DNA from 2 places in the Oscillibacter sp. PEA192 genome. Region 2 is predicted to be linked to the other one. Evidence: predicted binding sites of a transcription regulator. Region 2 holds the regulator's gene; the other holds the start of a gene.
What was found. Region 2 encodes NrdR, which represses ribonucleotide reductase genes. Its sites were predicted from a motif close to CACNANATNTNGTG; they were not measured.
Positions count from the first base shown of each region.

Region 1: DN611_RS03790 (ribonucleoside triphosphate reductase) is a predicted target of NrdR. The motif match lies at 1,908-1,921, and genes of this name have one in related genera.

Region 1 is NZ_AP018532.1:792,587-804,577, forward strand. Features, by position in the region: gene DN611_RS03790 (ribonucleoside triphosphate reductase) at 1-1,789, opposite strand, end outside; gene DN611_RS03795 (anaerobic ribonucleoside-triphosphate reductase activating protein) at 1,957-2,652, opposite strand; gene DN611_RS03800 (amino acid ABC transporter ATP-binding protein) at 2,782-3,522, opposite strand; gene DN611_RS03805 (amino acid ABC transporter permease) at 3,527-4,405, opposite strand; gene DN611_RS03810 (transporter substrate-binding domain-containing protein) at 4,497-5,402, opposite strand; lysine riboswitch at 5,557-5,729, opposite strand; gene DN611_RS03815 (phosphatase PAP2 family protein) at 5,921-6,469, shown strand; gene DN611_RS03820 (hypothetical protein) at 6,514-6,897, opposite strand; gene DN611_RS03825 (hypothetical protein) at 7,086-7,502, opposite strand; gene polA (DNA polymerase I) at 7,665-10,313, shown strand; gene DN611_RS03835 (chloramphenicol acetyltransferase) at 10,313-10,969, shown strand; gene DN611_RS03840 (AAA family ATPase) at 10,966-11,466, shown strand; gene DN611_RS03845 (DMT family transporter) at 11,463-11,991, shown strand, end outside.
Region 2 is NZ_AP018532.1:1,092,855-1,104,845, forward strand. Features, by position in the region: gene DN611_RS05260 (hypothetical protein) at 1-474, shown strand, start outside; gene DN611_RS05265 (hypothetical protein) at 545-1,066, shown strand; gene nrdR (transcriptional regulator NrdR) at 1,238-1,696, shown strand; gene DN611_RS05275 (DUF4363 family protein) at 1,703-2,083, opposite strand; gene DN611_RS05280 (DUF421 domain-containing protein) at 2,080-2,763, opposite strand; gene DN611_RS05285 (GNAT family N-acetyltransferase) at 2,913-3,380, shown strand; gene glmS (glutamine--fructose-6-phosphate transaminase (isomerizing)) at 3,752-5,590, shown strand; gene DN611_RS05295 (PadR family transcriptional regulator) at 5,706-6,053, shown strand; gene DN611_RS05300 (permease prefix domain 1-containing protein) at 6,040-7,401, shown strand; gene DN611_RS05305 (hypothetical protein) at 7,459-8,373, opposite strand; gene DN611_RS05310 (RNA polymerase sigma factor) at 8,370-8,816, opposite strand; gene DN611_RS05315 (S-layer homology domain-containing protein) at 9,066-10,706, shown strand; gene infC (translation initiation factor IF-3) at 11,196-11,702, shown strand; gene rpmI (50S ribosomal protein L35) at 11,736-11,933, shown strand; gene rplT (50S ribosomal protein L20) at 11,966-11,991, shown strand, end outside.

The DNA.
Region 1 (11,991 bases), 300 kb from region 2:
ACACAGTGCCGGAGGTGTACAGGGTCTGCAGGTCATCCTGGATGGCCAGGGCCTCGAAGATGTCGTTGGTGTAGCCCACCGGCAGGTGGGAGGAGTTGGTGTAATAAGGCGTGTCACCGGGGTTCTTGGCAGCGGTGATGATATCGGGATACAGTGCCACGTCATGCTTGGCCAGCCGGTAGGTGGTGGACTCGGCGGGGGTGGCCTCCAGGTTGTAGAGGTCGCCGTACTGCTCCTGATAGTCCATCAGCCGCTCCCGCATGTGGTTCAGCACGTCCTTGGCAAAGGCCTGGGTCTCCGGATGGGTCAGGTCCTTCCGCAGCCACTTGGCGTTCAGGCCCACCTCGTTCATGCCGATGAGGCCGATGGTGGAGAAGTGGTTGTCAAAGGTGCCCAGGTAGTATTTGGTGTAGGGGTACAATCCCGCATCCATCAGCTTGGTGATGACGGTGCGCTTCACCTTCAGGCTCCGGGCGGCGATGTCCATCATGTGGTCCAGCCGCTCATAGAACTCCTCCGGCGTCTGGGAGAGGTAGGCGATCCGGGGCAGATTGATAGTCACCACGCCCACGGACCCGGTGGACTCGCCGGAGCCGAAGTAGCCGCCGGACTTCTTCCGCAGCTCCCGCAGATCCAGCCGCAGGCGGCAGCACATGCTGCGCACGTCAGAAGGCTCCATGTCAGAGTTGATGTAGTTGGAGAAATAGGGGGTGCCGTACTTGGCGGTCATCTCGAACAGGAGGCGGTTGTTCTCCGTGTCGGACCAGTCAAAGTCGCGCGTGATGGAATAGGTGGGGATGGGATACTGGAAGCCCCGGCCGTCGGCGTCGCCCTCGGTCATGATCTCGATGAACGCCTTGTTCACCATATCCATTTCCTTCTTGCAGTCGCCGTAAGTGAAATCCTGCTCTTTGCCGCCTACGATGGCCGGCAGGTTCTCCAGGTCACGGGGCACGGTCCAGTCCAGGGTGATGTTGGAGAACGGCGCCTGGGTACCCCAGCGGGAGGGAGTGTTCACGCCGAACACAAAGGACTGGATACACTGTTTAACCTCTTTCTGGGAGAGGTTGTCCACTTTCACAAAGGGGGCCAGATAGGTGTCAAAGGAGCTGAACGCCTGGGCACCGGCCCACTCGTTCTGCATGATGCCCAGGAAGTTCACCATCTGGTTGCAGAGAGTGGAGAGGTGGCTGGCCGGGGTGGAGTTGATCTTGCCCGGGATACCCAGGCCCTGCTGGATCAGCTGCTTCAAACTCCAGCCGGCGCAGTAGCCGGTGAGCATGGAGAGGTCGTGGAGGTGGATGGCGCCGCTCTTGTGGGCGTCGGCAATCTCCTGGTCATAGATTTCAGAGAGCCAGTAGTTGGCGGTGATGGCGCCGGAGTTGGAGAGGATCAGGCCGCCCACGGAGTAGGTCACGGTGGAGTTCTCCTTCACCCGCCAGTCGTTGATATGCAGGTAGTTGTCCACCAGCTCCTTGTAGTCCAGCATGGTGGAGTTCAGGTTGCGGATCTTCTCCCGCTGCTTGCGGTAGAGAATGTAGGCCTTGGCCACGTCGGCATAGCCTGCCTTGCTGAGAATGTCCTCCACGCTGTCCTGAATGTCTTCCACGGTGATCTTGCCGTCATGGATCTTATCCTGGTAATCCGCCGTGACCCTCAGGGCCAGGAGATCAATGATGTCCGGATTGTACTCCATGTGGGTGGCCTCAAAGGCCTTGGTGATGGCGGTGCTGATCTTGGAGATGTCGAAAGAGGCGATCTTTCCATCCCGCTTGACGACCTGATACATGAAACCCCTGCTTTCTCTATGATAAATTCAATTCCCTGCTCCTGACAAGTCAATGGGCGCTGACGCGCCCCGTATTTTCCATTCTACCACTTCCTGGGGGCTTGTCAATTAGAAATGCCACTATATCTTGTATGCATTTTCTGTGAAAACGCTGAATTTTTCCATATCTAGTCAATGCCGCGCAGCTCCACAGCTCCAAAGAACGGCCGGACCCGCTCCGCAAAGCCCTGCAGCTGCTCTGCTGTAAAGCCGTGATATCCCCGGCCGATCAGATTGCCGGAGTCCACAAAGTTCTGAAGATAGTACCGGGGCGCCCCTGCCAGCCAGGCGGCGATGGCGTCCAGGTCCTCCGGCCTGTGGAGCTCCCGCACCAGGGTGGTGCGGAACTCATAGTCCACGGTGCTTTTCCGCAGCAGACGGATGCTCTCCTCCACCGGGGCGGGGTTGAAGCCCGGTATGCCGACGGTTTCGGCATACCGCGCCGGAGCGTTTTTCACGTCCATGGCCACATAGTCCACAAGGCCCTGGTTCAGGATCTCCGCCAGCCGGGCAGGATCACAGCCGTTGGTATCCAGCTTCACGGCAAAGCCCAGTTCCCGCACCTTCCGCAGAAAATCCGCTGCGTCCGGCTGGAGCAGCGGCTCCCCGCCGGTGAGGACCACCCCGTCCAAAAGCCCCCGGCGGGAGGCCAGGAAGTCCAGCACCTCCTGCTCCGGGATCTCCGGCGTCTCCGCCAGCCGGGTCACCAGCAATGCGTTGTGGCAGAAGGGGCACCGCAGGTTGCAGCCACCGGTGAACACCGTGGCCGCCAGCTTTCCCGGGTAGTCCACCATGGCCAGTTTCTGAAGTCCGTGAATGTGCATGGCTGGATCCCTCCATAAGCACAAGATGTTGCTATTCTAAACTGATTTTTCCACAAGAACAAGTGGTGGACGCAACAAAGACAAAAAAGTTCCCGGAGGCACAGCCTCCGGGAACGGGAAAGACGGGATTCAATTCTTGCGGAACCGGGAGAGGAAGTCCTGCGTCTCCTGTTTCTGGGGATTGCCGAAAACCTGCTCCGGCGTGCCCTCCTCGCAGATGACGCCCTGGTTCATGTACACCACATGGCTGCTGACGTCCCGGGCAAAGGCCATCTCATGAGTCACCACCAGCATGGTCATGCCCTCCTGGGCCAGGTCCTGCATGACGGAGAGGACTTCTCCCACCATCTCCGGGTCCAGGGCGGAGGTGGGTTCGTCGAACAGCAGCACCTCCGGCTCCATGGCCAGGGCCCGGGCAATGGCCACCCGCTGCTTCTGGCCGCCGGAGATCTGCCGGGGCTTGGCTTGGATGTAAGGCGCCATGCCCACCTTTTCCAGATACTCCATGGCCCGCTTCCGGGCGGTCTCCTTGTCCTTTTTCAGTACCTTGATCTGCCCGACCATGCAATTTTCCAGCACGGTCATGTTGTTGAACAGGTTGAAGGACTGGAACACCATGCCCACATGGGAGCGGTACTGGGGGGCATTGACCTTGGGACCGGTGACGTTCTGGCCGCGGTAGAGGATCTCGCCGCTGGTGGGGGTCTCCAGCAGGTTGATGCACCGCAGCAGGGTGCTCTTGCCGGAGCCGGAGGCACCAATGATGCTGGTGACATCGCCTTTTTTCACGGTGAAATCGATGTCCCGCAGCACTTCGTGGCTGCCGAAGGACTTGCTCAGATGCCGGATCTCTAAAATCATATCGTCCATGTTGTCAGCGATCTCCTCTCGTACGGCCGTGCTGCAATTCCTGACGGACCCGATCCCGGTACTCTTTGCTCCGCTCATCGAAGGGAGTGCCCCGGTCCGGGTGGCTGTATGTGCCGGCGGCCATGGTCAGATGGTCCGTCTGTGCCAGCTTGTAATCGCTGCTGCCGTCCATTCGCTTTTCCAACCAGCGCAGCAGGAAGGAGGCGATCAGCGTCATGGTGAGGTACCCGGCCATCTCCACCACGGCGGAGGGGAAGTACAGGTAGCTGGCGCCCACCGCCGCCCGGTGGGCGGAGAAGAAATCGGGGAAGCCGATGATGAACATGACGGACGTATCCTTCACATTGATGATGAAGTTGTTGCCGATCTGGGGCAGGATATTCCGGATGGCCTGAGGCAGGATCACATGCAGCATGGTCTGCACATGGGTCATGCCGATGGCCTTGGCGCCCTCGGTCTGGCCGGGGTCGATGGAGATAATGCCGCCCCGGACGGACTCGGCCATGTAGGCGCCGGTGTTGATGGACACCACCAGAATGGCGGCCATCCAGATGCTGTCAAACCGCACGGCGTTGTCCGTAAAATAGGGCAGGCCGTAATAGAGGAACACCGCCTGCAGCACCATGGGGGTACCCCGGAAGATCTCCACGTAGATCCGGACCACTGCCCGGATCAGCGCCAGAAAGAACCGCTTGACGGGCGGGGCGTTCTTGCTGTGGGGAATGGTGTTCAGAATGCCGCAGACGAATCCGATCAGGCAGCCGATGGCGGTGGCCACCAGTGCCAGAATCAAGGTATTGCGGATGCCGGGCAGATAGTGGGACACGCCGTAGTTCGACCAGAGCTTGGCAATGTCGGATGCCAGCTGGAACAGTTTCTCCATGGAGGCAGACTCCCTTCGGTAAAGAGTTGATATGCGGGAAGCAGGCGGGAGGACAGACTGTCCTCCCGCCGCGGGTCATTCTGGAAAGTGTTTACTCGCTCAGGGGCTGAATGGCGATGGCCTCGTTCATCAGGGTGTTGAAATCGTCCGCCGTCATAGTGGAGAGCACGCTGTCAATGGCCTCCTTCAGCTCGGTGTTGCCCTTCATCACGGAGATGCCGATGTTGATCTCGCCCTCGTCAACCTCAAAGTTGTCGTCGGAGTCTGTGAAGTCCAGAATCTTCATGTCGGGATAGGCGGCCACGGCACCCATAGCGGTGGGCATATCGGTGCAGATGAAGTCCACGGCGTCGGTCTCCAGGGCCATCAGCATGGCGGGGGCGGTCTCCGCGGCAGTCTGGACCTGGGCGCCCTCGATCTGAGGCAGGCAGGAGTCATACCAGATGGTGGCGATCTGCGCGGTGCAGGTGCCGCCGGAAAGGTCGCTGATGCCGGCGGCGTTGGCATAGGGGCTGTCCGTCTTGGTCACACAGACGATGGAGGCGTAGTAGTAGGGGCCGGCGAAATCCACCTGCTCGCTGCGCTCGGCAGTCATGGACTGGCCGGCAATGACGGCGTCAAAGGTACCGGTCTGCACGCCGGGAACCAGAGAGTCCCAGTCGGACTGAACCACTTCCAGCTTCCAGCCGTTGGCCTCGCAGATCTGCTTGGCGATCATCACGTCGTAGCCGTTGGCATAGGTGCCGGGCACGTTGGAGATGGGCACAGCGCCGTTGGAGTCGTCGCTCTGGCTCCAGTTGTAAGGGGCGTAGGCGCACTCCATGGCGATGGTCAGCACGCCGTCCTCCACGCCGGAGGAGCCGGCGGTCTCCCCGCCTTCAGCGGTGGTGCCGGAATTGCCGGAGTCTGCAGTGTCGCCGGAGCTGCCAGTGCCGCCGCAGGCGGCCAGGGACGCTGTCATGGCCAGAGCCATCAGCAAGGTCAACAATCTCTTCATGTTTCTTCACCTTTCTCATCTCAAAAAAGATTCCGCGGCGGTCACAGACCTCCTCCGCGCCTGCCGCCGGCGGAGAGGAGAAAAAATGGACCGCTTTGTCAAGCGGTCCATGGAAAATACGGAAAGAAGCCCCCGGCAGGGACGATCCCGAACAGCCATTGATAGCGCTTCACAAAGGTTTGTGACAGTCCGGCAGGTATTCCCTGACGGCCCAGCACCAGAAGGACAGGCATCGTCCCGGCACTTCGGCGGCGGACCCTTCCCCGTCCGGCGGCTGCCTGGCCTTGCCGGAGCGGTACTGATGAACGCCGCGCCTCTATCTGAGCGATCCAATTTTGAAGGTATCCTATCACGTTCTCGGGGAGATGTCAACGCCCCTTCCCAGAAAAATGCCAAAAATCCCGCAGATTTGTGCAGATCATAGAAGAAAATGCCAAAACCGTTGCGCACTGTGGGGAAAATGTGGTATGATGCTCCCTGCACACACGGCGCAAGCGCCGGGAGAGGAGTGTGGAAGTATGATGCAGGCGGCGGAACTGGCGGTGCTGGACTGGCTCCAGGCCCATCTGCGCTGCGATTTTCTGGACGCGGTGATGCCGTGGATCAGCCGGATCTGCGACCACGGAGAGATTTGGATCCTGCTGGCGGCGGTGCTGCTGCTTCTGCGGAAGCACCGCTGGACAGGGATGTCCCTGTCCTTTGCGCTGATTCTGGATCTGATCTGCTGCAATATCGTTCTGAAACCCCTGGTCGGCCGGATCCGGCCCTTCTTGGTGAATACCGCGGTGGAGCTGCTGACAGCACCCCCGGCGGACGCATCCTTTCCCTCGGGGCACACGGCGGCGTCCTTTGCGGCGGTGTTCGCCCTCCGGGCCTCCGGCAGCCCTCTGTGGAAGCCTGCCCTGGTACTGGCGGCTGGTATCGCCTTCTCCCGGCTGTACCTGTACGTCCACTGGCCCACCGACGTGCTGGGGGGCATTCTGGTGGGCGCCGCCGCAGGCTGGGCAGGCGCGCGGCTGGCAGACGCCCTCCGCCGCAGGCGGGAGCGGCTGGGCCGCAGGGCATAGCGGAAAAAACGGACCGGACGGCTTGCCGTCCGGTCCGTGCGGCTTCACGCGGCGTTCTCCCTGGCCTGAAGATATTTCTTCACAGCGAAGATGCCCGCCACCGCTGCCACGCCCAGTAGCGTCTCCGCCGCGTCGGTGTGGCTGACGATCATCTGCCGGACGATGGTGAACAGCAGCACGTCCACCACCGCGTCGGCGGTGTGCAGGGCCAGCATCTTCACGAACTCAATTCCCATCACCAGCAGCAGTGTGGCGGAGAGGAAATCCCCCAGGGCGAAGGCCTCTGGGGAGAGGAGCAGGGTCCGGCCAGTCTCCCGGAACAAAAATACCGCCCCGCAGACGATCACCAGCAGGATCACGGCGGCGATGAGCAGCTCCAAAGCACGGGCGGCCTTCAACAACAGGATGTGGGCGGGATGACGATTCATGGTGCCTCCTTGCGCCGCGGGACGGCAGAGTGAAGATAAGAATTAAAAGATAGGGGATAAGAGATGCACCTCTCCGGGAAGTATCTCTTAATCTTTTACCTGGGCCTTGGACTTGCAAAAGCGAAGAACCCGTAAAAATGTAGGGGCGGCAATCTGCCGCCCGGCGGGAATGGTGTGGGGGCGTCGTGTTACCCCTCGTCGATGTCGAGGCTGCCGACGGGAGCCCCGGAGGGCAGAAATTTTTCGCCGTCGGACACTGTCAGGTACATAAAGCCTGTGGAATCCGCTGATTGGTACACCAGCGTACCGTCCTTGACGGCAAAGCGGTTGACGAATTTTTCATCATCTGTGGTGAGGATCACGGTGTCTCCGTCCAGTTTCCAGGTGCCGAGCCCAAAATAGCTGCTCAGGGCTCCTTCGGAACAGCGCATACTTCCGTCACTGTTGAGGGCGATATAGAAATCGCTCCCAAACCCCTCTTTTTCGTAGATGTAGACCTGGTCGGCGAGGTCGTCGGCGGTTACCGCTGCCGGCTGGCCGGAACAGCCCGCCGCCATGAGAGTAAAGAGCAGGAGCAGGGCGGAAAACAGACGGCACTTCATCATGATGTAGCCCTCCTTTCCATGATCCGAAAACAGGACCGCCTCTCCATCAATCTATCACAGACGGCGGCCCATTGCAAGGCAAACCCGCCTTGCGTAAACGCCGGATTTGGGATATACTATATCTCTATGGAAAAATCAGCCTGCGGGCAGGAGGAACTCCCCATGAAGCTCATGGTCATCGACGGCAACAGCATCCTGAATCGGGCCTATTACGGCATCCGTCCTCTCACCACACGGGACGGGCTTTACACCCACGCCATCTTCGGATTTCTCACCACGCTCCTTCGACTGGAGGGGGAGGAGGCACCGGACGCGTTGTGCGTCACCTTCGACGTCCACGCTCCAACCTTCCGCCATCAGGCGTCGGAGGCCTACAAGGCCACCCGCAAGCCCATGCCGGAGGAGCTCCGGGTCCAGGTGCCGGTGCTGAAAGAGGTGCTGGACGCCCTGAACATTCCCCGTTATGAGCAGGAGGGCTGGGAGGCCGACGACCTGATCGGCACCATCTCCCGCAAGTGCGAGGCGGACGGCTGGGACTGCGTGGTGGTCACCGGCGACAAGGACAGCCTGCAGCTCATTACCGACCACACCATGGTGAAGCTGGTGTCCACCCGCATGGGGCAGACCACCACCAAGGATATGACGGAGACCGCCTTCCAAGAGCAGTACGGCTTCGCCCCCATCCACATGATCGACCTGAAGGCCCTGATGGGGGACAGCTCCGACAACATCCCCGGCGTCCCCGGCATCGGGGAGAAGACCGCCATGGCCCTGATCCAGCAGTACGAGAGCATCGACAACCTGTACGCCAAAATGCCGGACATCGAGGCCAAGCCTGCCGCCATCCGCAAGCTGGCGGAGGGGGAGGAGAGCGCCCGGGAGTCTTACTGGCTGGCCACCATCGTTACCGACGCGCCTCTGGACTTCCATCCCGAGGAGAACCTGTGCCGGAAGCCCGGCCCGGACGCCTACCCGCTGTTTTTGAAGCTGGAGTTCACCAAGCTGATCGAGAAGTTCGGCCTGTCCCCGGCGGAGCAGCCAGCGGCGGAAAGGGCGGACTTCACCATGACCGTGGAGCAGGTCACAGAGCCTGCTCAGACGGAGCGGCTGCTGGCCCTCTGGCGAGCGGCGGACCATGTATCGGTGCTGGCCCTGCCGGACCTGACGGGCCTCTCTGTGGTCTGCCGGACCGGGGCGGACACCGGCGTCACGGCGGAGCTGTTCTTCGACAAGTATCAGGGGGACTGGAACGCCCTTTTGAACGCCCTGTTCGCGGCGGACGTCCGCAAGGTCTCCCACAATGTCAAGGACCTGACGCGGACGCTGCTGGAAAACGGCCTGCGGGCGGAGGGCTTCGTCTTCGACACCGCCCTGGCTGCCTACCTGCTGGACGCCACGGCGGGAAGCTATGACCTTGCCCGCCTGTTCGTCGCCTATTTCAACGAGGAGCTGCCAAAGGCCCTCTACCTGGAACCGGACGCATTCTCCCTGCTGGGGGACGCCGCCGCGGCGGAGGCCAGCTTCGACAGCTACGCCGCCGCCGTGGACGCCCTGTACGGCGCCCTGGCGGAAAGACTGGCGGAGCGGGGCCAGATGGACCTGCTGCATGAGATCGAGATGCCCCTCTGCGCCGTGCTGGCGGAGATGGAGACCGCCGGATGCAGGGTAGACGCCAAGGCCCTCGGTGCTTTCGGGGATCTGCTGGCCCGGCGGAGCGCCGAGCTGGAACAGCAGATCTACGCCATGGCGGGGGAGGAATTCAACATCAACTCCCCCAAGCAGCTGGGGGAGATCCTCTTCGGCAAGCTGGGCCTGCCCCATGGCAAAAAGACCAAGACCGGCTGGTCCACCAACGCCGATGTGCTGGAAAAGCTCCGGTACGAGGCCCCCATCGTGGGGGCGGTGCTGGAGTATCGCCAGTACGCCAAGCTGAAATCCACCTATGCCGACGGCCTTTTGAAGGCCATGGACCCGGACGGCCGGGTGCGGACCAGCTTCCAGATGACGGTGACGGCCACGGGCCGCCTCTCCTCCACAGAGCCTAATCTCCAGAACATCCCCACCCGCACGGACCTGGGCAGCGAGATCCGGCGGATGTTCATCCCGGCGGAGGGCTGCGTCCTAGTGGACGCCGACTACTCCCAGATCGAGCTGCGGCTGCTGGCCCACATGGCTGGGGACGAGGCCATGATCGCCGCCTTCCGCTCCGGCGGGGACTTCCACGCGGAGACGGCGGCCAAGGTGTTCCACGTGGCGCCGGACCAGGTAACTCATGAGATGCGCCGCCAGGCCAAGGCAGTGAACTTCGGCATCGTCTACGGCATCTCCGCCTTCTCCCTGAGCCAGGACATCGGCGTGAGCGTGGCGGAGGCCAAGGCGTATATGGAGGCCTACTTCGCCACCTTCCCAGGCGTCCGGACGTATATGGACGCCATTGTGGAGCGGGCCAGGGAGCAGGGCTATGTGGAGACGCTGTTCCACCGGCGGCGGGACCTGCCGGAGCTGAAGTCCTCCAACTTCAACCTCCGCTCCTTCGGGGAGCGAGTGGCCCTGAACATGCCCATCCAGGGCACCGCGGCGGACATCATGAAGCTGGCTATGGTGGCGGTGCGGAAACGCCTGCGGCAGGAACTGCCGGAGGCCCGTCTGGTGCTGCAAGTCCACGACGAGCTGATCGTGGAGTGCCCGGAGGCCCAGGCGGAGACCGCCGCGGCGCTGCTGAAGGAGGAGATGGAGAACGTGGTGTCCCTCTCCGTCCCCCTAACGGCGGACGCCCACTGGGGCAGAAACTGGCTGGAGGCCAAGGGCTGATGGGATTTCAGAAGATCGACTACGCCGCGTGGCCCCGCCGTCCGTATTTTGAGCATTATCACCGGGACGTGCCCTGTTGGTACAGCATGACGGTGGACGTGGACATCTCCGCCCTGCTGCCCCGCCTGCGGGGGTCGGGACTCCGGTTCTATCCGTCGGTGATCCACGGCATCTCCCGGATGGTCAACGCGGACCCGGCCCTCCGCATGGCTATGGACGAGACGGGGGCCATCGGCGTCTACGACCGGGTGGACCCCACTTATACGATTTTTCACAAGGACGATGAGACCTTCTCCGTCCTCTGGACCGCCTACCAGCCGGATCTGCGGGCCTTCTGCCAGGACTGGGAGGCGGACCGGGCCCGCTATGGGGACATCCACACCTTTGAAGCCCGCCCGCCGGAGGCGGGACAGGGACTCTTCAACATCTCCGCCGTGCCCTGGGCCTCCTTCCGAAGTTTGCACCTGGAGCTGCCGGAGGCCAACGACTACCTGCTGCCCATCTTTACCCTGGGCCGCTACCGGAAGGAGAACGGCCGCACCCTGCTGCCCCTGGCCATGCAGGTCCACCACGGCGTCACGGACGGCTTTCACGTGGGGCGGTTCTTCAACCGCCTCCAGGCCTGGGCGGACAGTGCGCCGGAGATGGGCGCATGAAGCGCCTGTATATGATCGGCGGTCCTATGGGCGTGGGAAAGACCGCCGCCTGCCGCCAGCTGCAGCAGCTGCTGGACCGGAGCGTGTTCCTGGACGGGGACTGGTGCTGGGATGCCCACCCCTTCCAGGTGACGGAGGAGACCCGGGAGATGGTGTTGGAGAACATCTCTTTTCTCCTGAACAGCTTCCTCCGCTGCTCTGCCTATGACCATGTGATTTTCTGCTGGGTCCTGCACCGGCGGGAAATCTGGGAAGACCTGCTCCGCCGCCTGACGGAGCCGTATGTCCTGCGGGCCGTCTCCCTGGTCTGCACACCGGAGACCCTGCGGTCCCGGCTGGAGGGAGATATCCGCGCCGGAAAGCGAATACCGGATGTGTTGGACCGGAGCCTGGCCTACCTGCCGCTGTATGATGCCCTGGACATCCGGCACCTGGATGTGACGGCTTTGACGCCCCGGGAGACGGCGGAGTGCATCCGAAGGGAGGGCGGCGCATGAAGCGGCTGATCGTCCTGCTGGGCGTGGCTGGGGTGTCCCTGTCGGCGGTGTTTGTCCGGTGGTCCACGGCGCCGTCCCTGATCCTGGCGCTGTACCGGATGGCCTTTTCGGCGGCGCTGATGGCGGTCCCGGTACTGGCGGGACGAAGGCGGGAGCTGAAATCCCTGACCCGGCGGGACGTGCTGCTGTGCCTTGCCAGCGGCTTGTTTCTGGGCATCCACTTCGCGGCGTATTTTGGGGCCCTGCGGGCCACCTCCATCGCCTCGGCGGTGGTGCTGGTGGATACGGAGGTATTCTTTGTGGCAGCGGCCTCGGCGTTGTTTCTGGGGCAGCGGCTGCCCCGCCGGACCTGGCCCGCGGTCCTGCTTGCCTTTGCAGGCAGCGCGGTGGTGGCGCTGGCAGACAGCGCCGCCGGGACGAATGCGCTGCTGGGAGATTTGATTGCCCTGGCCGGCGCCGCCGCCATGGCGGTCTATACCATGATCGGAACGGTCTGCCGGCAGCGGCTCTCCACGTCAGTGTACA
Region 2 (11,991 bases):
CTGCGGCTGCTGGCATTGCTGGTGCTCTGCGGCGCCTTGAACGTGACGATTACCGCGGCGGCGGAGGCCGGATCCTCCGACGACCCGCTGGTGACCCTGAGCTACCTGAACGAGACGTTCATGGACTCCATCATGGAGCGGGTGGACCAGAAGATCGCCGCCCGGAATGCCCAGTTGGGCATTTCGGCAGGCAGCGGAGCCGGTGCCGCGTCCAACTTCACTGTGGTGACCCTCACCAGCGGACAAGTCCTCACTGGGGACATCGGCTGTGAGGTAATGCTGCGAGTGGGAACGGCTGTGTGCGTTTCTCCCTCCAGCCCCGGTCTCATTGACGAGACCGCAGCCACAGCGCTGAACAACGGCAGTGCGCTGGTCCAGAACCACCTGTACATGATGACCATTGAGGGCCGGGGCGTCCGCGCCACGGCCGGCACCACCAAGCTGCTGGTCCGGGGCAGCTACACCGTCGCCTGATCTCCGCATAAACGGCCCCGCCTGGGCATAGGTTGTGCCAGGCGGGGCCGTTTGGAGAGGGGGCAGAGCGATGGACAAGTTTCCACTGATGCAGGGCTGTTTCTCTGTGGGGGAGCTCATCACGGAGCAGGAGGCGCTGTACACCTGGTTTGAGGCCCGGTGCCGCCTGCCGGGAGAGGGCCTCTGGTGCGCCTGGGCGGTGGGCGACCGGGGAGAGCTGCGGCTGGGCGTTCTGGAGCCCTGTGGGGACCGGGCCACAATCCGGCGGCGGTTTTCCGCCCGGCTGACAGCCCCTCTAGGAAAGCTGCGGCAGGGGGAGATCCGCCCTGCCCATCCGCCGGAGCCGGAGGATTGGACGCCGCTGGAGCGCTCGGCAGTGCGTCTCCGTTCCCCATGGCTTCGGGAGCAGCTGCACCTTGTGCCGGGCGTCCTTGTCCGGGAGGAGCAGGGGCGGCGAGAGCTGGCGGTGCCCTATGACGTGGGCCGCCCCTTTCCGCTGACCGCCTTGTTCTGCTTTGCCCATATCCGCCGTATCCATGGCCGGAGCTACGCCATCTTTGCCTTCAACGGGGAGGAGCGACCGGTGTTCTGAGCCGTCCGGCGGACAGAGACATTTTCAGAAAATTCCAAATGATGTGTTCCACATTTCCCGGGGGTATGATATAATAACCCCAAGACGGCCGTGGCGGAGGGGCTCTCCGCCCGGCCTCAGACACGGGAAGACCTGCCGGCCGGGCGCCGGCGGAGCGTTTGGAGGTCCAGTATGAAGTGTCCCTATTGCGGTTACAGTGAGAGCAAGGTCATTGATTCCCGGCCCGCGGACGAAAACAGCAGCATCCGCCGCCGGCGGGAGTGCCTTTCCTGCGGCAAGCGATTTACCACCTATGAGACGGTGGAGAGCCTGCCTATGGTGGTGGTGAAGAAGGACGGCAGCCGCCAGAGTTTTGACCGGCGGAAGGTGCTGGGCGGCATGATCCGCGCCTGCGAAAAGCGGCCGGTGCCCTTGGCGGAGCTGGAAAAGATCGCCGAGGAGATCGAGCAGGATCTGCAGAACTCCATGGAGCGGGAGATCAGCACAGAGGCCATCGGCGAAAAAGTGATGGAACGGCTGCGAAACGTGGACCAGGTGGCCTATGTCCGGTTTGCCTCCGTCTACCGCCAATTCAAGGATATCGACACCTTTATGACAGAGCTGAACAAGCTCCTGGCCGACAACCGGTGAAGGCCGTCAGAGGACGTTCTTGATATCCAGCCGCTCCGTCTCCGCCAGGAGCCGGAGCTGATCCCGCAGGTCCGAGATCTCCGCCCGGAACTCCGTCAGCTCCCGGGTGGCGGCGAAGGCCAGGGCCCGGCGGTACATGGCCTCCGCGTCGTCCACCGTATCATGCCGCGCCACGATGTGGAGGTAGGTCTGGCTTTCCGACCAGTCGTCATAGCTGCCTGCCAGCGTATCCACGGCCTCGGTCCAGGCCTCTGACTGGGCTTGGGCGTCCGCCTGCTGCAGCTGCTCCCGCCAGCGGACGGTGCTGGCGGTCATGTAGGAGCTGTTCCACAGGGAAAAGACCAGGATGGCTGCCAGGATGCCGACGGATATTCCATACGCCCTCATGACTCTCGCTCCTTTCGGACGCAGAATACCTGCCCCTGTTCGTCCAGGGTCAGGAGGAAGATCTCGCGGGGAGAGGAGGCTTTTTCCCGGGACAGCTGCTTGCGCAGCCAGTTCTCGTCCCGGCCGCAGGCGGTCAGATTGCGGTGGATGACCCGCCCGTCGTTGATGATGACCATGGGCAGTGTCACATCATCCTCCAGCCCCAGTCCCAGTTGTTCCGCCGTGGGCGGCTGCTGGGCTGTCCAGGGAAAGACGGTCAGCTGGCCGGAGTTTTCCAGCACGGCGTACTTCACGTCCTCGATGCGGGTGACGCCCTGCTCCCGCAGTTCCTCCATCAGCTCATCGATGGTAAAGCGGTTCTTCCGCATGGCGTCCTGCTGCAGCTTGCCGCCCCGGATCAGGACCGTGGGCGTCCCGCAGATCAGCGCCCGCAGCCGCAGGCTGCGGAGAGACAGCTGACTCAGCAGCAGTGACAGGGCCAGCAGCGTCAGGATCGGCAGCAGGCCAGAGAGCAGCGGAATGCCGAAGTCCTGCATGGGCACGGCGGCCAGGTCGGAGATCATCATGGTCAGCACCAGCTCGCTGGGCTCCAACTCGCCGATCTGGCGCTTGCCCATCAGGCGCATCCCGACCACAATAAGGAAATAGAGAATGATCGTTCGGACAAAGGCGGTTATCATGGCGAAAATCCCTCCGTTCCGCTAGTATCTGCCGGAACGGGATTTTTATCCGGGATAAGGCTCCCCCAGGAGGGGGAGATTCTTGTAAAGCATGGAAAGAAAATATAGAGTTATACAGCAACAGTTTTGAGAATTAATAAGAAAAAATAATGATGGATTCAAGTGTTCACAAACAATTACATTTCAAATCGGTAAACGCCGAAAACCGCAGGGAAGTTGAGGGCTTGACTGTCTTTTCTGAGCAGGCTGGTTTTATTGAGAGTGTAAGCGAGTGCTTGCGGGAGGCAGATGAATTGGAGCTGTGGCGGCCTGTTGGTATTTATGACAGCGACACGCTGATTGGTTTTGCTATGTACGGCTATTTTCCAGAGCCGGCTCCGGGACAGCTATGGCTGGATCGGCTGCTCATTGATAAAAGATATCAGGGAAAAGGATATGGAAAACAGGCGGTGCTTTCGCTTCTTGACAGATTGCATACAGAGTATCAGAGCGGCACGGTATATCTTAGCGTGTATGAGAATAATCCCCATGCAATCAAGCTTTATCAACAGATTGGTTTCCGGTTTAACGGGAAATACGATAGCAAGGGGGAACATATCATGGAGTATCATTTTTGAGAGATGTAGAGCCAGTCAACGGTCAATATGTGCTGAATCGTCTTAACAGACCTATTTAAGATGGGCTTATCAGGCGCATATTATAGTGACCGCATCAAAATCAAAAAAAGAAAAATCGCAGATGTGAAAGGAGTTTATGGGCCGCGGCCCATCACAGCGCCAGCGCCCGCCGCCAGCGGCGGGACGACGAGGGGAAGGGAGTATCGAAGGATTCGGCGGATGCCCTTCCGTGCCCACGGGCGCGTACACAGCCGGCAAATATGCGGGCAACCGCAAAACAAGGGGGGCTGTGACCGTGAAGAAAGTGACAAATGACTGCGTGTTTGTCCTTTTGACCATTCATTACAGAATCTTCAGGAGGATTATCGAATATGTGCGGAATCATCGGATTTGTAGGAAACGAGCCCGCGGCCCCCATTCTGCTGGACGGCCTGGAGCGGATGGAGTACCGGGGGTATGACTCCGCCGGCGTGGCGGTGCGGTCCGAGACGGCGGGACTCCAGGTGCGCAAGACCAAGGGGCGGCTTCAGGTCTTATCCGACCTGATCCACGGCGGCGCGGACCTGGAGGGGAACCTGGGCATCGGGCATACCCGCTGGGCCACCCACGGGGAGCCCAATGACATCAACGCCCATCCCCACGTCAGCGAGAACGGGCGGATCGCCCTCGTCCACAACGGCATCATCGAAAACTATCTGGAAATCAAGGAGCACCTCATGCGCCAGGGCGTCCACTTCACCTCCGACACGGACACGGAGGTGGTGGCACAGCTGCTGGAGTTCCACTACAACGAATGCCACAACATGCTGGAGGCTGTGGGCCGCTGCCTGCGGCGGATCGAGGGGTCCTACGCCTTCGGCATCATCTGTGCGGATTACCCCAACGCCCTCATTGCCGCCCGGAAGGACAGCCCCCTCATCATCGGCTACGGTCAGAACGGCAACTTCATCGCCTCCGACGTGACGGCTGTCATCAAGTACACCCGGGACGTGGTGTACATGGACGATGGGGAGATCGCTGTCCTCACCGCCGACAGCGTGGACGTGTTTGACGACGAGCTGCTGCCGGTGGAGAAGACCCACAGTCTGGTGGACTGGGATGTGTCCGCAGCGGAGAAGGGCGGCTACGCCCACTTCATGGCCAAGGAGATCATGGAGCAGCCGGAGGCGGTCCGCAAGACCATCTCCCCCCGCATCCGGGACGGCCGTGTGGTGCTGGACGATCTGCATCTGACGGCGGAGTACGTCCGCGACCTCTCCCGGATTTACGTCATCGCCTGCGGCTCCAGCTACCATGTGGGCGTGGTGAGCAAGTACAGCTGGGAAAAGCTGCTGCGCCGCCCGGTGGAGGTGGTGCTGGCCTCCGAGTTCCGGTACTGTGATCCTCTGGTGGACGAAAAGACTCTGGTCATCGTCATCAGCCAGTCTGGAGAAACCCTGGACACTATGGCCGCCATGCGGGAGGCCAAGCGCCGGGGCGGCCGGACCCTGGCCATCGTCAATGTGGTGGGCAGCTCCATCGCCCGAGAGGCGGATGACGTGCTGTACACTTGGGCCGGGCCGGAGATCGCCGTGGCCACCACCAAGGCATACACCACCCAGCTGGTGCTGATGGATCTGGTGGGCCTCTATCTGGCGGACCTGCTGGGTACGGTGGAACAGAGCGAGTATGACACCATTCTCTCCGAGATGCAGCTGCTGCCGGAGAAGATGCGCCAGTTCCTCTCCCACACGGAGGACATCCAGTATTACGCCTCCCGGTACTTCAACCACGACTCCATCTTCTTCATCGGCCGGAACCTGGACTACGCCATGGGCCTGGAGGGTTCCCTGAAGCTGAAAGAGATCAGCTATATCCATTCGGAGGCCTACGCCTCCGGCGAGCTGAAACACGGCACCATCTCCCTGATCGAGCCGGGGACCCTGGTGGTGGCCCTGGGAACCTACGCGCCTCTCTTTGACAAAGCCATGAGCAACGTGGTGGAGGTGAAGGCCCGGGGGGCCGAGGTGCTGGCCCTGACCACCGAGGACTTCCGGGAAAAGATGGAGAAGACTGCCGACGCCACTGTCTCTGTGCCGGTAACCCATCCCATGCTCCAGCCCTCTCTGGGCGTGGTGCCCCTGCAGCTGTTCGCCTACTATGTGGCGCTCCAGCGGGGCTGTGACATCGACAAGCCCCGGAACCTCGCCAAGAGTGTGACTGTGGAATAACGAATTGCCGCCCGGACCATCTGGTCCGGGCGGTTTTTTTACTTGACTTATATAGGAAATCGATATATAATGGCGCTGTCAAAATATATAGAATATCTATATAAGGAGGAAGTCTATGGAGGCCGATAAGAGTCTGGTCAGCGGCAGCATGGCCCTGTTGGTCCTGAAGCTGCTGGAGGACGGGGACAAGTACGGCTACCAGATGACCAGCGAGCTGCGGCAGCGGTCGGAGGACGTGTTCCACCTGAAAGCGGGGACCCTGTACCCCCTCCTCCACAGCCTGGAGGAAAAAGGGCTGGTCACCGCCTACGAGCGGGAGGCCGCTGCCGGTAAGCCCCGGCGGTACTACCATCTGACAAAGGCGGGGGAGGCCGCCCTGCGGGAGAAGGAGACGGCGTGGCACACCTATGCCGATGCCGTGGGCCGTGTGCTGGGGGGAGGTGCCTGCTGTGCCGGGACCTGAGAGCGTCCGGGGCTATCTGGACGCGGTGGAGGCACAAATCCGCTGGAAGCGGGCCCGGACTGTGGCGGCCCGGGAGCTGGAAACTCATCTGGAGGACCAGCAGGAGGAATTTCTGGCCGAAGGCCATCCGCCGGAAGAGGCGGAGCGCTTGGCAGTGGAGGATATGGGGGACCCGGTGGCCGTGGGCGCGGACCTGGACCGCCTCCACCGGCCCAGGCCCCAGTGGGGGATGCTGGGCCTGACCCTGGCGCTGCTGCTGGTGGGCGGCTGGTTGCGGTACGCCCTCACCCGAGCGGGAGCACCCTGGGATGAGGATCTGGATCCGCTGCGCTGTGCTCTGTCAGTGGTGACCGGGGCTGCTGTGCTGGTCGGAGCCTACTTCCTGGACGTCTCCCGGCTGCTGCGCTGGGCCAAGTGGGTGTACATCGGTGCGGTGGCCGTTGGAGTGCTGTCTCTGCATCTCTCCCCGACTGTCAACAACGCATCCTATTTCACCCGGTATGTGGTGCTGTTCTATCCGGCAGTCTACGCACTGTGGCTGTATGCCTGCCGGGGAAAGGGCTGGCGGGGCCTGCTGGCTGCCGTGGCGGGCGGCATCCCTTTGACGGTGGTCTGTATGTGTGCGCCCTTTATTCAGGGGATGATTCAGGTGATGGTTATTGGCTGCTTTCTGCTGTTGCTCGCTATCCAGATGGACTGGTTCACCGTGCCCCGGCGGCAGGGACTGGCGGCGGTGGGCGGACTGGCCGCTGTGATGACTGGAGCGGTGCTGTGGCTTCTGTTTGTGGCGGGCTATAATGCAGCGCGGATTCAGATTCTCCTGCACCCGGAGATAGACCCACAGGGGGCGGGGTATCAGGCTGTAATGGCTCGCCGGATACTTGGGGCATCCCGCCTGATGGGGAAGGGAGGAGACCTCTCAATCCAGCCGCAAACGGTCTGGGGCAGGGAACTGCTCCCGGAGATGATGCTGCCGGAGTGGAACCACGATTTTCTGCCCACCACCATGGTCTACAAACTGGGGTGGTTGCCCTATCTGCTCCTGCTGGCAGTTTTGGCTGTCCTGCTGCTGTGGATGCTGCGGCGATGTGCCTGCCAGCAAAGCCAGAGCGGAAAGCTGCTGGCACTGGCCGTTGTCCTGACGCTGGCGGTGCAGTCGGCCTTTGCGGCGGCGCTGAATCTGGGCTTTGTGCTGTTCAGCGCCCAGATCCCTCTGGTGACGGGAAATCTCCACAGCATGGTGGACTGCGCCCTGATCGGGTTGGCGCTGTCGGCCTTCCGCTCAGAGTCCATTTTGCGGGACGCGGTGGTTCCGGTCCCGCGGCCCCCGCAAACACAAACAGCTTGACCAGAAAAGACAAGGGCGGAGAGGGGCTCCCTCTCCGCCCTTGCTGTATGCAATTCGTCAGTTGGCCTCCTGAATCAGGAAGGTCTGGTTCCCCACCCCGTCCGCGGATTTCTCCACTTCCAGGTCCTCATGCGCCTCCTGCACCGCCAGCTGCGCATCCGTCATAGGCTCCCATGGGATACCGGTACTCTCCACAAAGGCCCGGGCAGCGTCCGGATCGGCTGTATGTGTGTCCAGCGGCAGGGTGAACATGCAGCCCGTCACATTGTCCCGCAGATCCACTGTGCCGTCTTCTGCCAGGGAGAAACGCTCATAGGAGGGGGCGGCGAATCCCTCATACAGCGCGAGATATACCGTGTGATCCGAAAATATCTCCAGGCTCTGCGTGTCCAGTACATAATAGGCCCGGCCGTCCCGCAGAAAGGAGGAGCAGGCACCGTTCAGGGTGAACACGTTGACGGCCCGGGGATCATAGCCGGACACCAGGGGCGTAACAGTGAAGGCCCCGCAGGGGACCACGTCATAGTTCTCCTCTGTCAGGGGTGTGCCGTCCGTCCGGACCACGGACACCACGGCATAGGTGCGGCTTTCCTGGACATCGGCGCACCACTGGGAGATGTTGGCGCCGCTGACCATCCCCATCAGGGTGACGGTGTAGTCCCCAACGGTCTGGGTCTCATTGAGGATCACGGCGGCTTCGCTCTGGAAGGCCTCCGCCAACATTGGATCGTTCAGTTCCTCCGCAACCTGGGCGGGGGTCAGCCACAGCACGGCGGCGGACACAGTCACGGCCAGGAGGGCCACGGCCGCCGCAGCCAGCAGGGTAATTTTTTTCGTGCGATTCATGGACATCTTGTTCTGCTCCTTTTCAGATGCGTGCCGCATGGCTGCCAGCTTTTGAAGAGTCCGCTCCTCGAAGTCCGGGGAGAAGTCCACGGCGTCAAATGCGGCGCGGTAGTTCTGGCGATTCATTCCACATCCTCCTTTAAAAGTTGGCGCAGCCGCTCCCGCCCCCGGGAGAGTCGGGTCCCCACGGTAGGGAGGGGGATTTGCAGCAGCTTGGAAATCTCCTTGATGGAATAGCCCTCATAATAATAGAGGTGGATGACAGCGCTGTACTTTGCCGGCAGGGCCTGCACGGCGGAAAGGATGGGGGAGGGCTCCGGCATCTCTCCGCCTGGAAGGACCTCCGCGGTCTCCAGGGGGAGATTCCGCCGCTCCGCCGCCCGGGCCACGTCGCAGGCCCGGTGGAGCGTGGTGCGGATCAGCCACGCCTTTTCGTGCTCCAGGTCCCGGAAGTGCGGCCGGGTGGTCAGCAGCTTCAAAAAGACCTCCTGCACCACGTCTTCCGCGTCGGCGGGAGAGGACAGGCGAGTCATGGCGATCCGCAGCAGCATGGGGCTATACGCAGCCACCGTGCGGCGGATGGATTCGTCGGTACCAAACGAAGTCAGGGTCCTCAGCTCCTTTCACCCATAACACGGACCAGCTTGCCCTGATTATTCACCTTCCGGAAAAATTTGCAAAGCCCGTTTTCTGCCTGCGGGAGATTGACAGGGAGAAGCGGCTGTGATAATATGTAAACCAATTATAGCGTCCCTCCGCACTGCGGTGGGACTTTTTTGGGACACGGTATGTCGAAAAAACAGGAAAGGAAGCGGATCATGGGAAAAAAACGGGTGTTTGCGGCGCTGCTGGTGCTGGCAGTGACAGTGGGGTCTCTGGTACTGCCGGCCCGGGCGGCCTTTACCGATACGACGGGCCACTGGGCGGAGACCGCCATCACGAAATGGAGTGAGGAGTACAGCATCATCAACGGCTATGAGGACGGCACATTCCGGCCGGACAACTCCATCACCCGGGGCGCCTTTGCGGGCATTCTGGACCGCTTCCTGAAATTCCAAAGCACCTCGCCCGCCGGGACGTTCTCTGATCTGAGCGGGAACTACTGGGAGGATGCCATCCTGAAGCTCCACGCCTCCGGCGTTTACCTGGGCAACAACGGGCAGGCCCTGGCCGGGGACACCATCACCCGCCAGCAGGCGGTGACCATGATCGCACGGGCCTTCAACATCTCGGGGGAGAGCGCGACGGTCTATTACCTGGATGCGGACCAGGTGGCGGATTACGCGAAGCCGTATCTGGCGGAGATGTCCGCCCTGGGCTACATCACGGATTCCTCCGACGGGTACTTCCGTCCCACGGACGCCATCACCCGGGCGGAGATCGTGACGATCCTGGACAACATGATCGAGGTGCTGATCCAGACCAGCACCACCTACACCCAGGACGTGGAGGGCACGGTGATGGTCAACGCGGCGGAGGGGGCCTGCCTCCAGGACATGACCATCACGGGGGATCTGATTCTGGCCCCCGGCGTCACCGGGACGGTGACCCTGGAGAACGTGACCATCCAGGGCGCGGTACGGAACTTCGGCAGCGCCGTGGTCACGGACCTCTCCCAGCGGCCGGAGGAGCCGGAGCAGCCGCCGGCCATCCAGCCCGGCGACGTGTACACGCCCTCGGAGACCACAGGGGAGTATCTGACATACAGCAACCAACAGATCCCCATCTACGCCGGGGTGGAGCGGAACCGCTTCTCCCAGGGAGATTTCATGTGGGACCCGGACCGTCCGGACCGCCTGATCTATACCGGTGACGACTACCGGACCCGCTTCGGCATCGACGTGTCCGCCTATCAGAACCGGGCCAGCGCCAACAACACCATCGACTGGGAGGCCGCCAAGGCCGACGGCGTGGAGTTCGCCATGGTGCGGATCGGCCTGCGGGGCTACGGCTCCGGCAGCATCATGGAGGATGCTTTCTACGCCCAGAATATTGACGGGGCCATGGCGGCGGGCATCGAGACCGGCGTCTACTTCTTCGCCCAGGCCATCACCGTGGAGGAGGCCATCGAGGAGGCGGACTTTGTCATCAGCCTGCTGGAGGGCCACGAGATCGACGGCCCCGTGGCCTACGACTGGGAGATGCACGACAGCACCTACCGGGTCTACGGCACCACGCCGGAGATGGCCACCGCCTGCGCAGTGGCGTTCTGCGAGCGCATCGAAGAGGCCGGCTACGACGCCATGGTCTACGCCGGACAGTATGTCAGCTACATCAAATATGACCAGGGCGCTCTGGAGCCGTATCTCTCCTGGTACCCCGAGTACAAGAGCGAGAGCTCCGAGCTTCTGTACCCCACCCTGTACTATCACATGGACTACTGGCAGTATTCCAGCAAGTGCTCTGTGGCCGGTATCGGCGGCAACGTGGATGTGAACCTCCAGTTCATCCGGCGGTAAGCCCTTCTCTCCAAAAGAAATACGGCGGGGCGTCTGCCCCGCCGTATGGCGATTCCAGGGGAGTTACTTGCGGTTTTCCTTCTGGGCCTTGTTCTGGTTCTGCTGGCTGTTCTCACGGTTCTCCTTCTGCTGAGTCTGGCCGGCATCGCGCTTGTTCTGGTTGTCGCGGTTGCTCATCAGGACACCTCCTTTCGCCTGCTTGAGTACATGGCATAGTCTCACCGCCAGCTGCGGAAATTATACGCGGAGGCTGGAAAAAACCTTGTCACCGGAGGAAAAAATGGATTGACAAAAGGACAAAAGGGTGCTATACTAATCCAGCAAAACAAAGAAGGCTGACTGCATCCGCCTCACCTCCAGCGATTTGGCAAAGAGGTTTACACTGCTGTAATCAGACCACCGGGCGGTGGTTTGTTGTTGCGCGGATGCCTGCATGGTATCCGCGTTTTGTGATTCTGAGATGGAGGTGCTTCGACCATTAGTAAAGTAGTGCATGAACTGAACGAGGAGATCAGAGACAAGGAGATTCGCCTGATCGGTTCCGAGGGCGAGCAGCTCGGCATCATGCCCCCTGCGGAAGCTTTGAAGATCGCCGACGAGCAGGGCCTGGACCTGGTCAAGATCTCGCCGCAGGCCGTTCCCCCCGTGTGCAAGCTGATGAACTACGGCAAGTTCCGGTTCGAGCAGAGCAAGCGGGAAAAAGAGGCCAGAAAAAACCAGCACGTGGTGGAGATCAAAGAGATTCGGATGTCTCCGGGCATCGACATCGGGGATTTCAATACGAAGCTCAAAAACGCGCAGAAGTTCATCGCCGACGGCAACCGCGTCAAGGTCTCGGTCCGATTCCGCGGCCGGGAGATGGCCCATACCGACATCGGTAGGGACCTGCTGGACCGGTTTGCCGCACAATGCGCCGAAACCGCCAATCTGGATAAGCCCGCCAAGCTGGAGGGCCGGATGATGTCCATCTTCCTCTCCCCCAAATCCGGCAAGTAATCTGATTTCAACGATACGGAAGGAGCAACCATTATGCCGAAGCTGAAGACCCACAGTGGTGCAAAGAAGAGATTTAATCTGACCAAGACCGGAAAGGTCAAGCGCGCCAAGGCCTACAAGAGCCATATCCTGACCAAGAAGGATACCAAGCGCACTCGTCGTCTGCGTGCCGGCGGCTATGCGGATACCACCAATGTGGATGCCATCCGCAAGATGATCCCCTACAAGTAAGACACGAGACGTTCAAATAGGAGGTTTTTGAAATGGCTAGAGTCAAGGGCGCGATGAT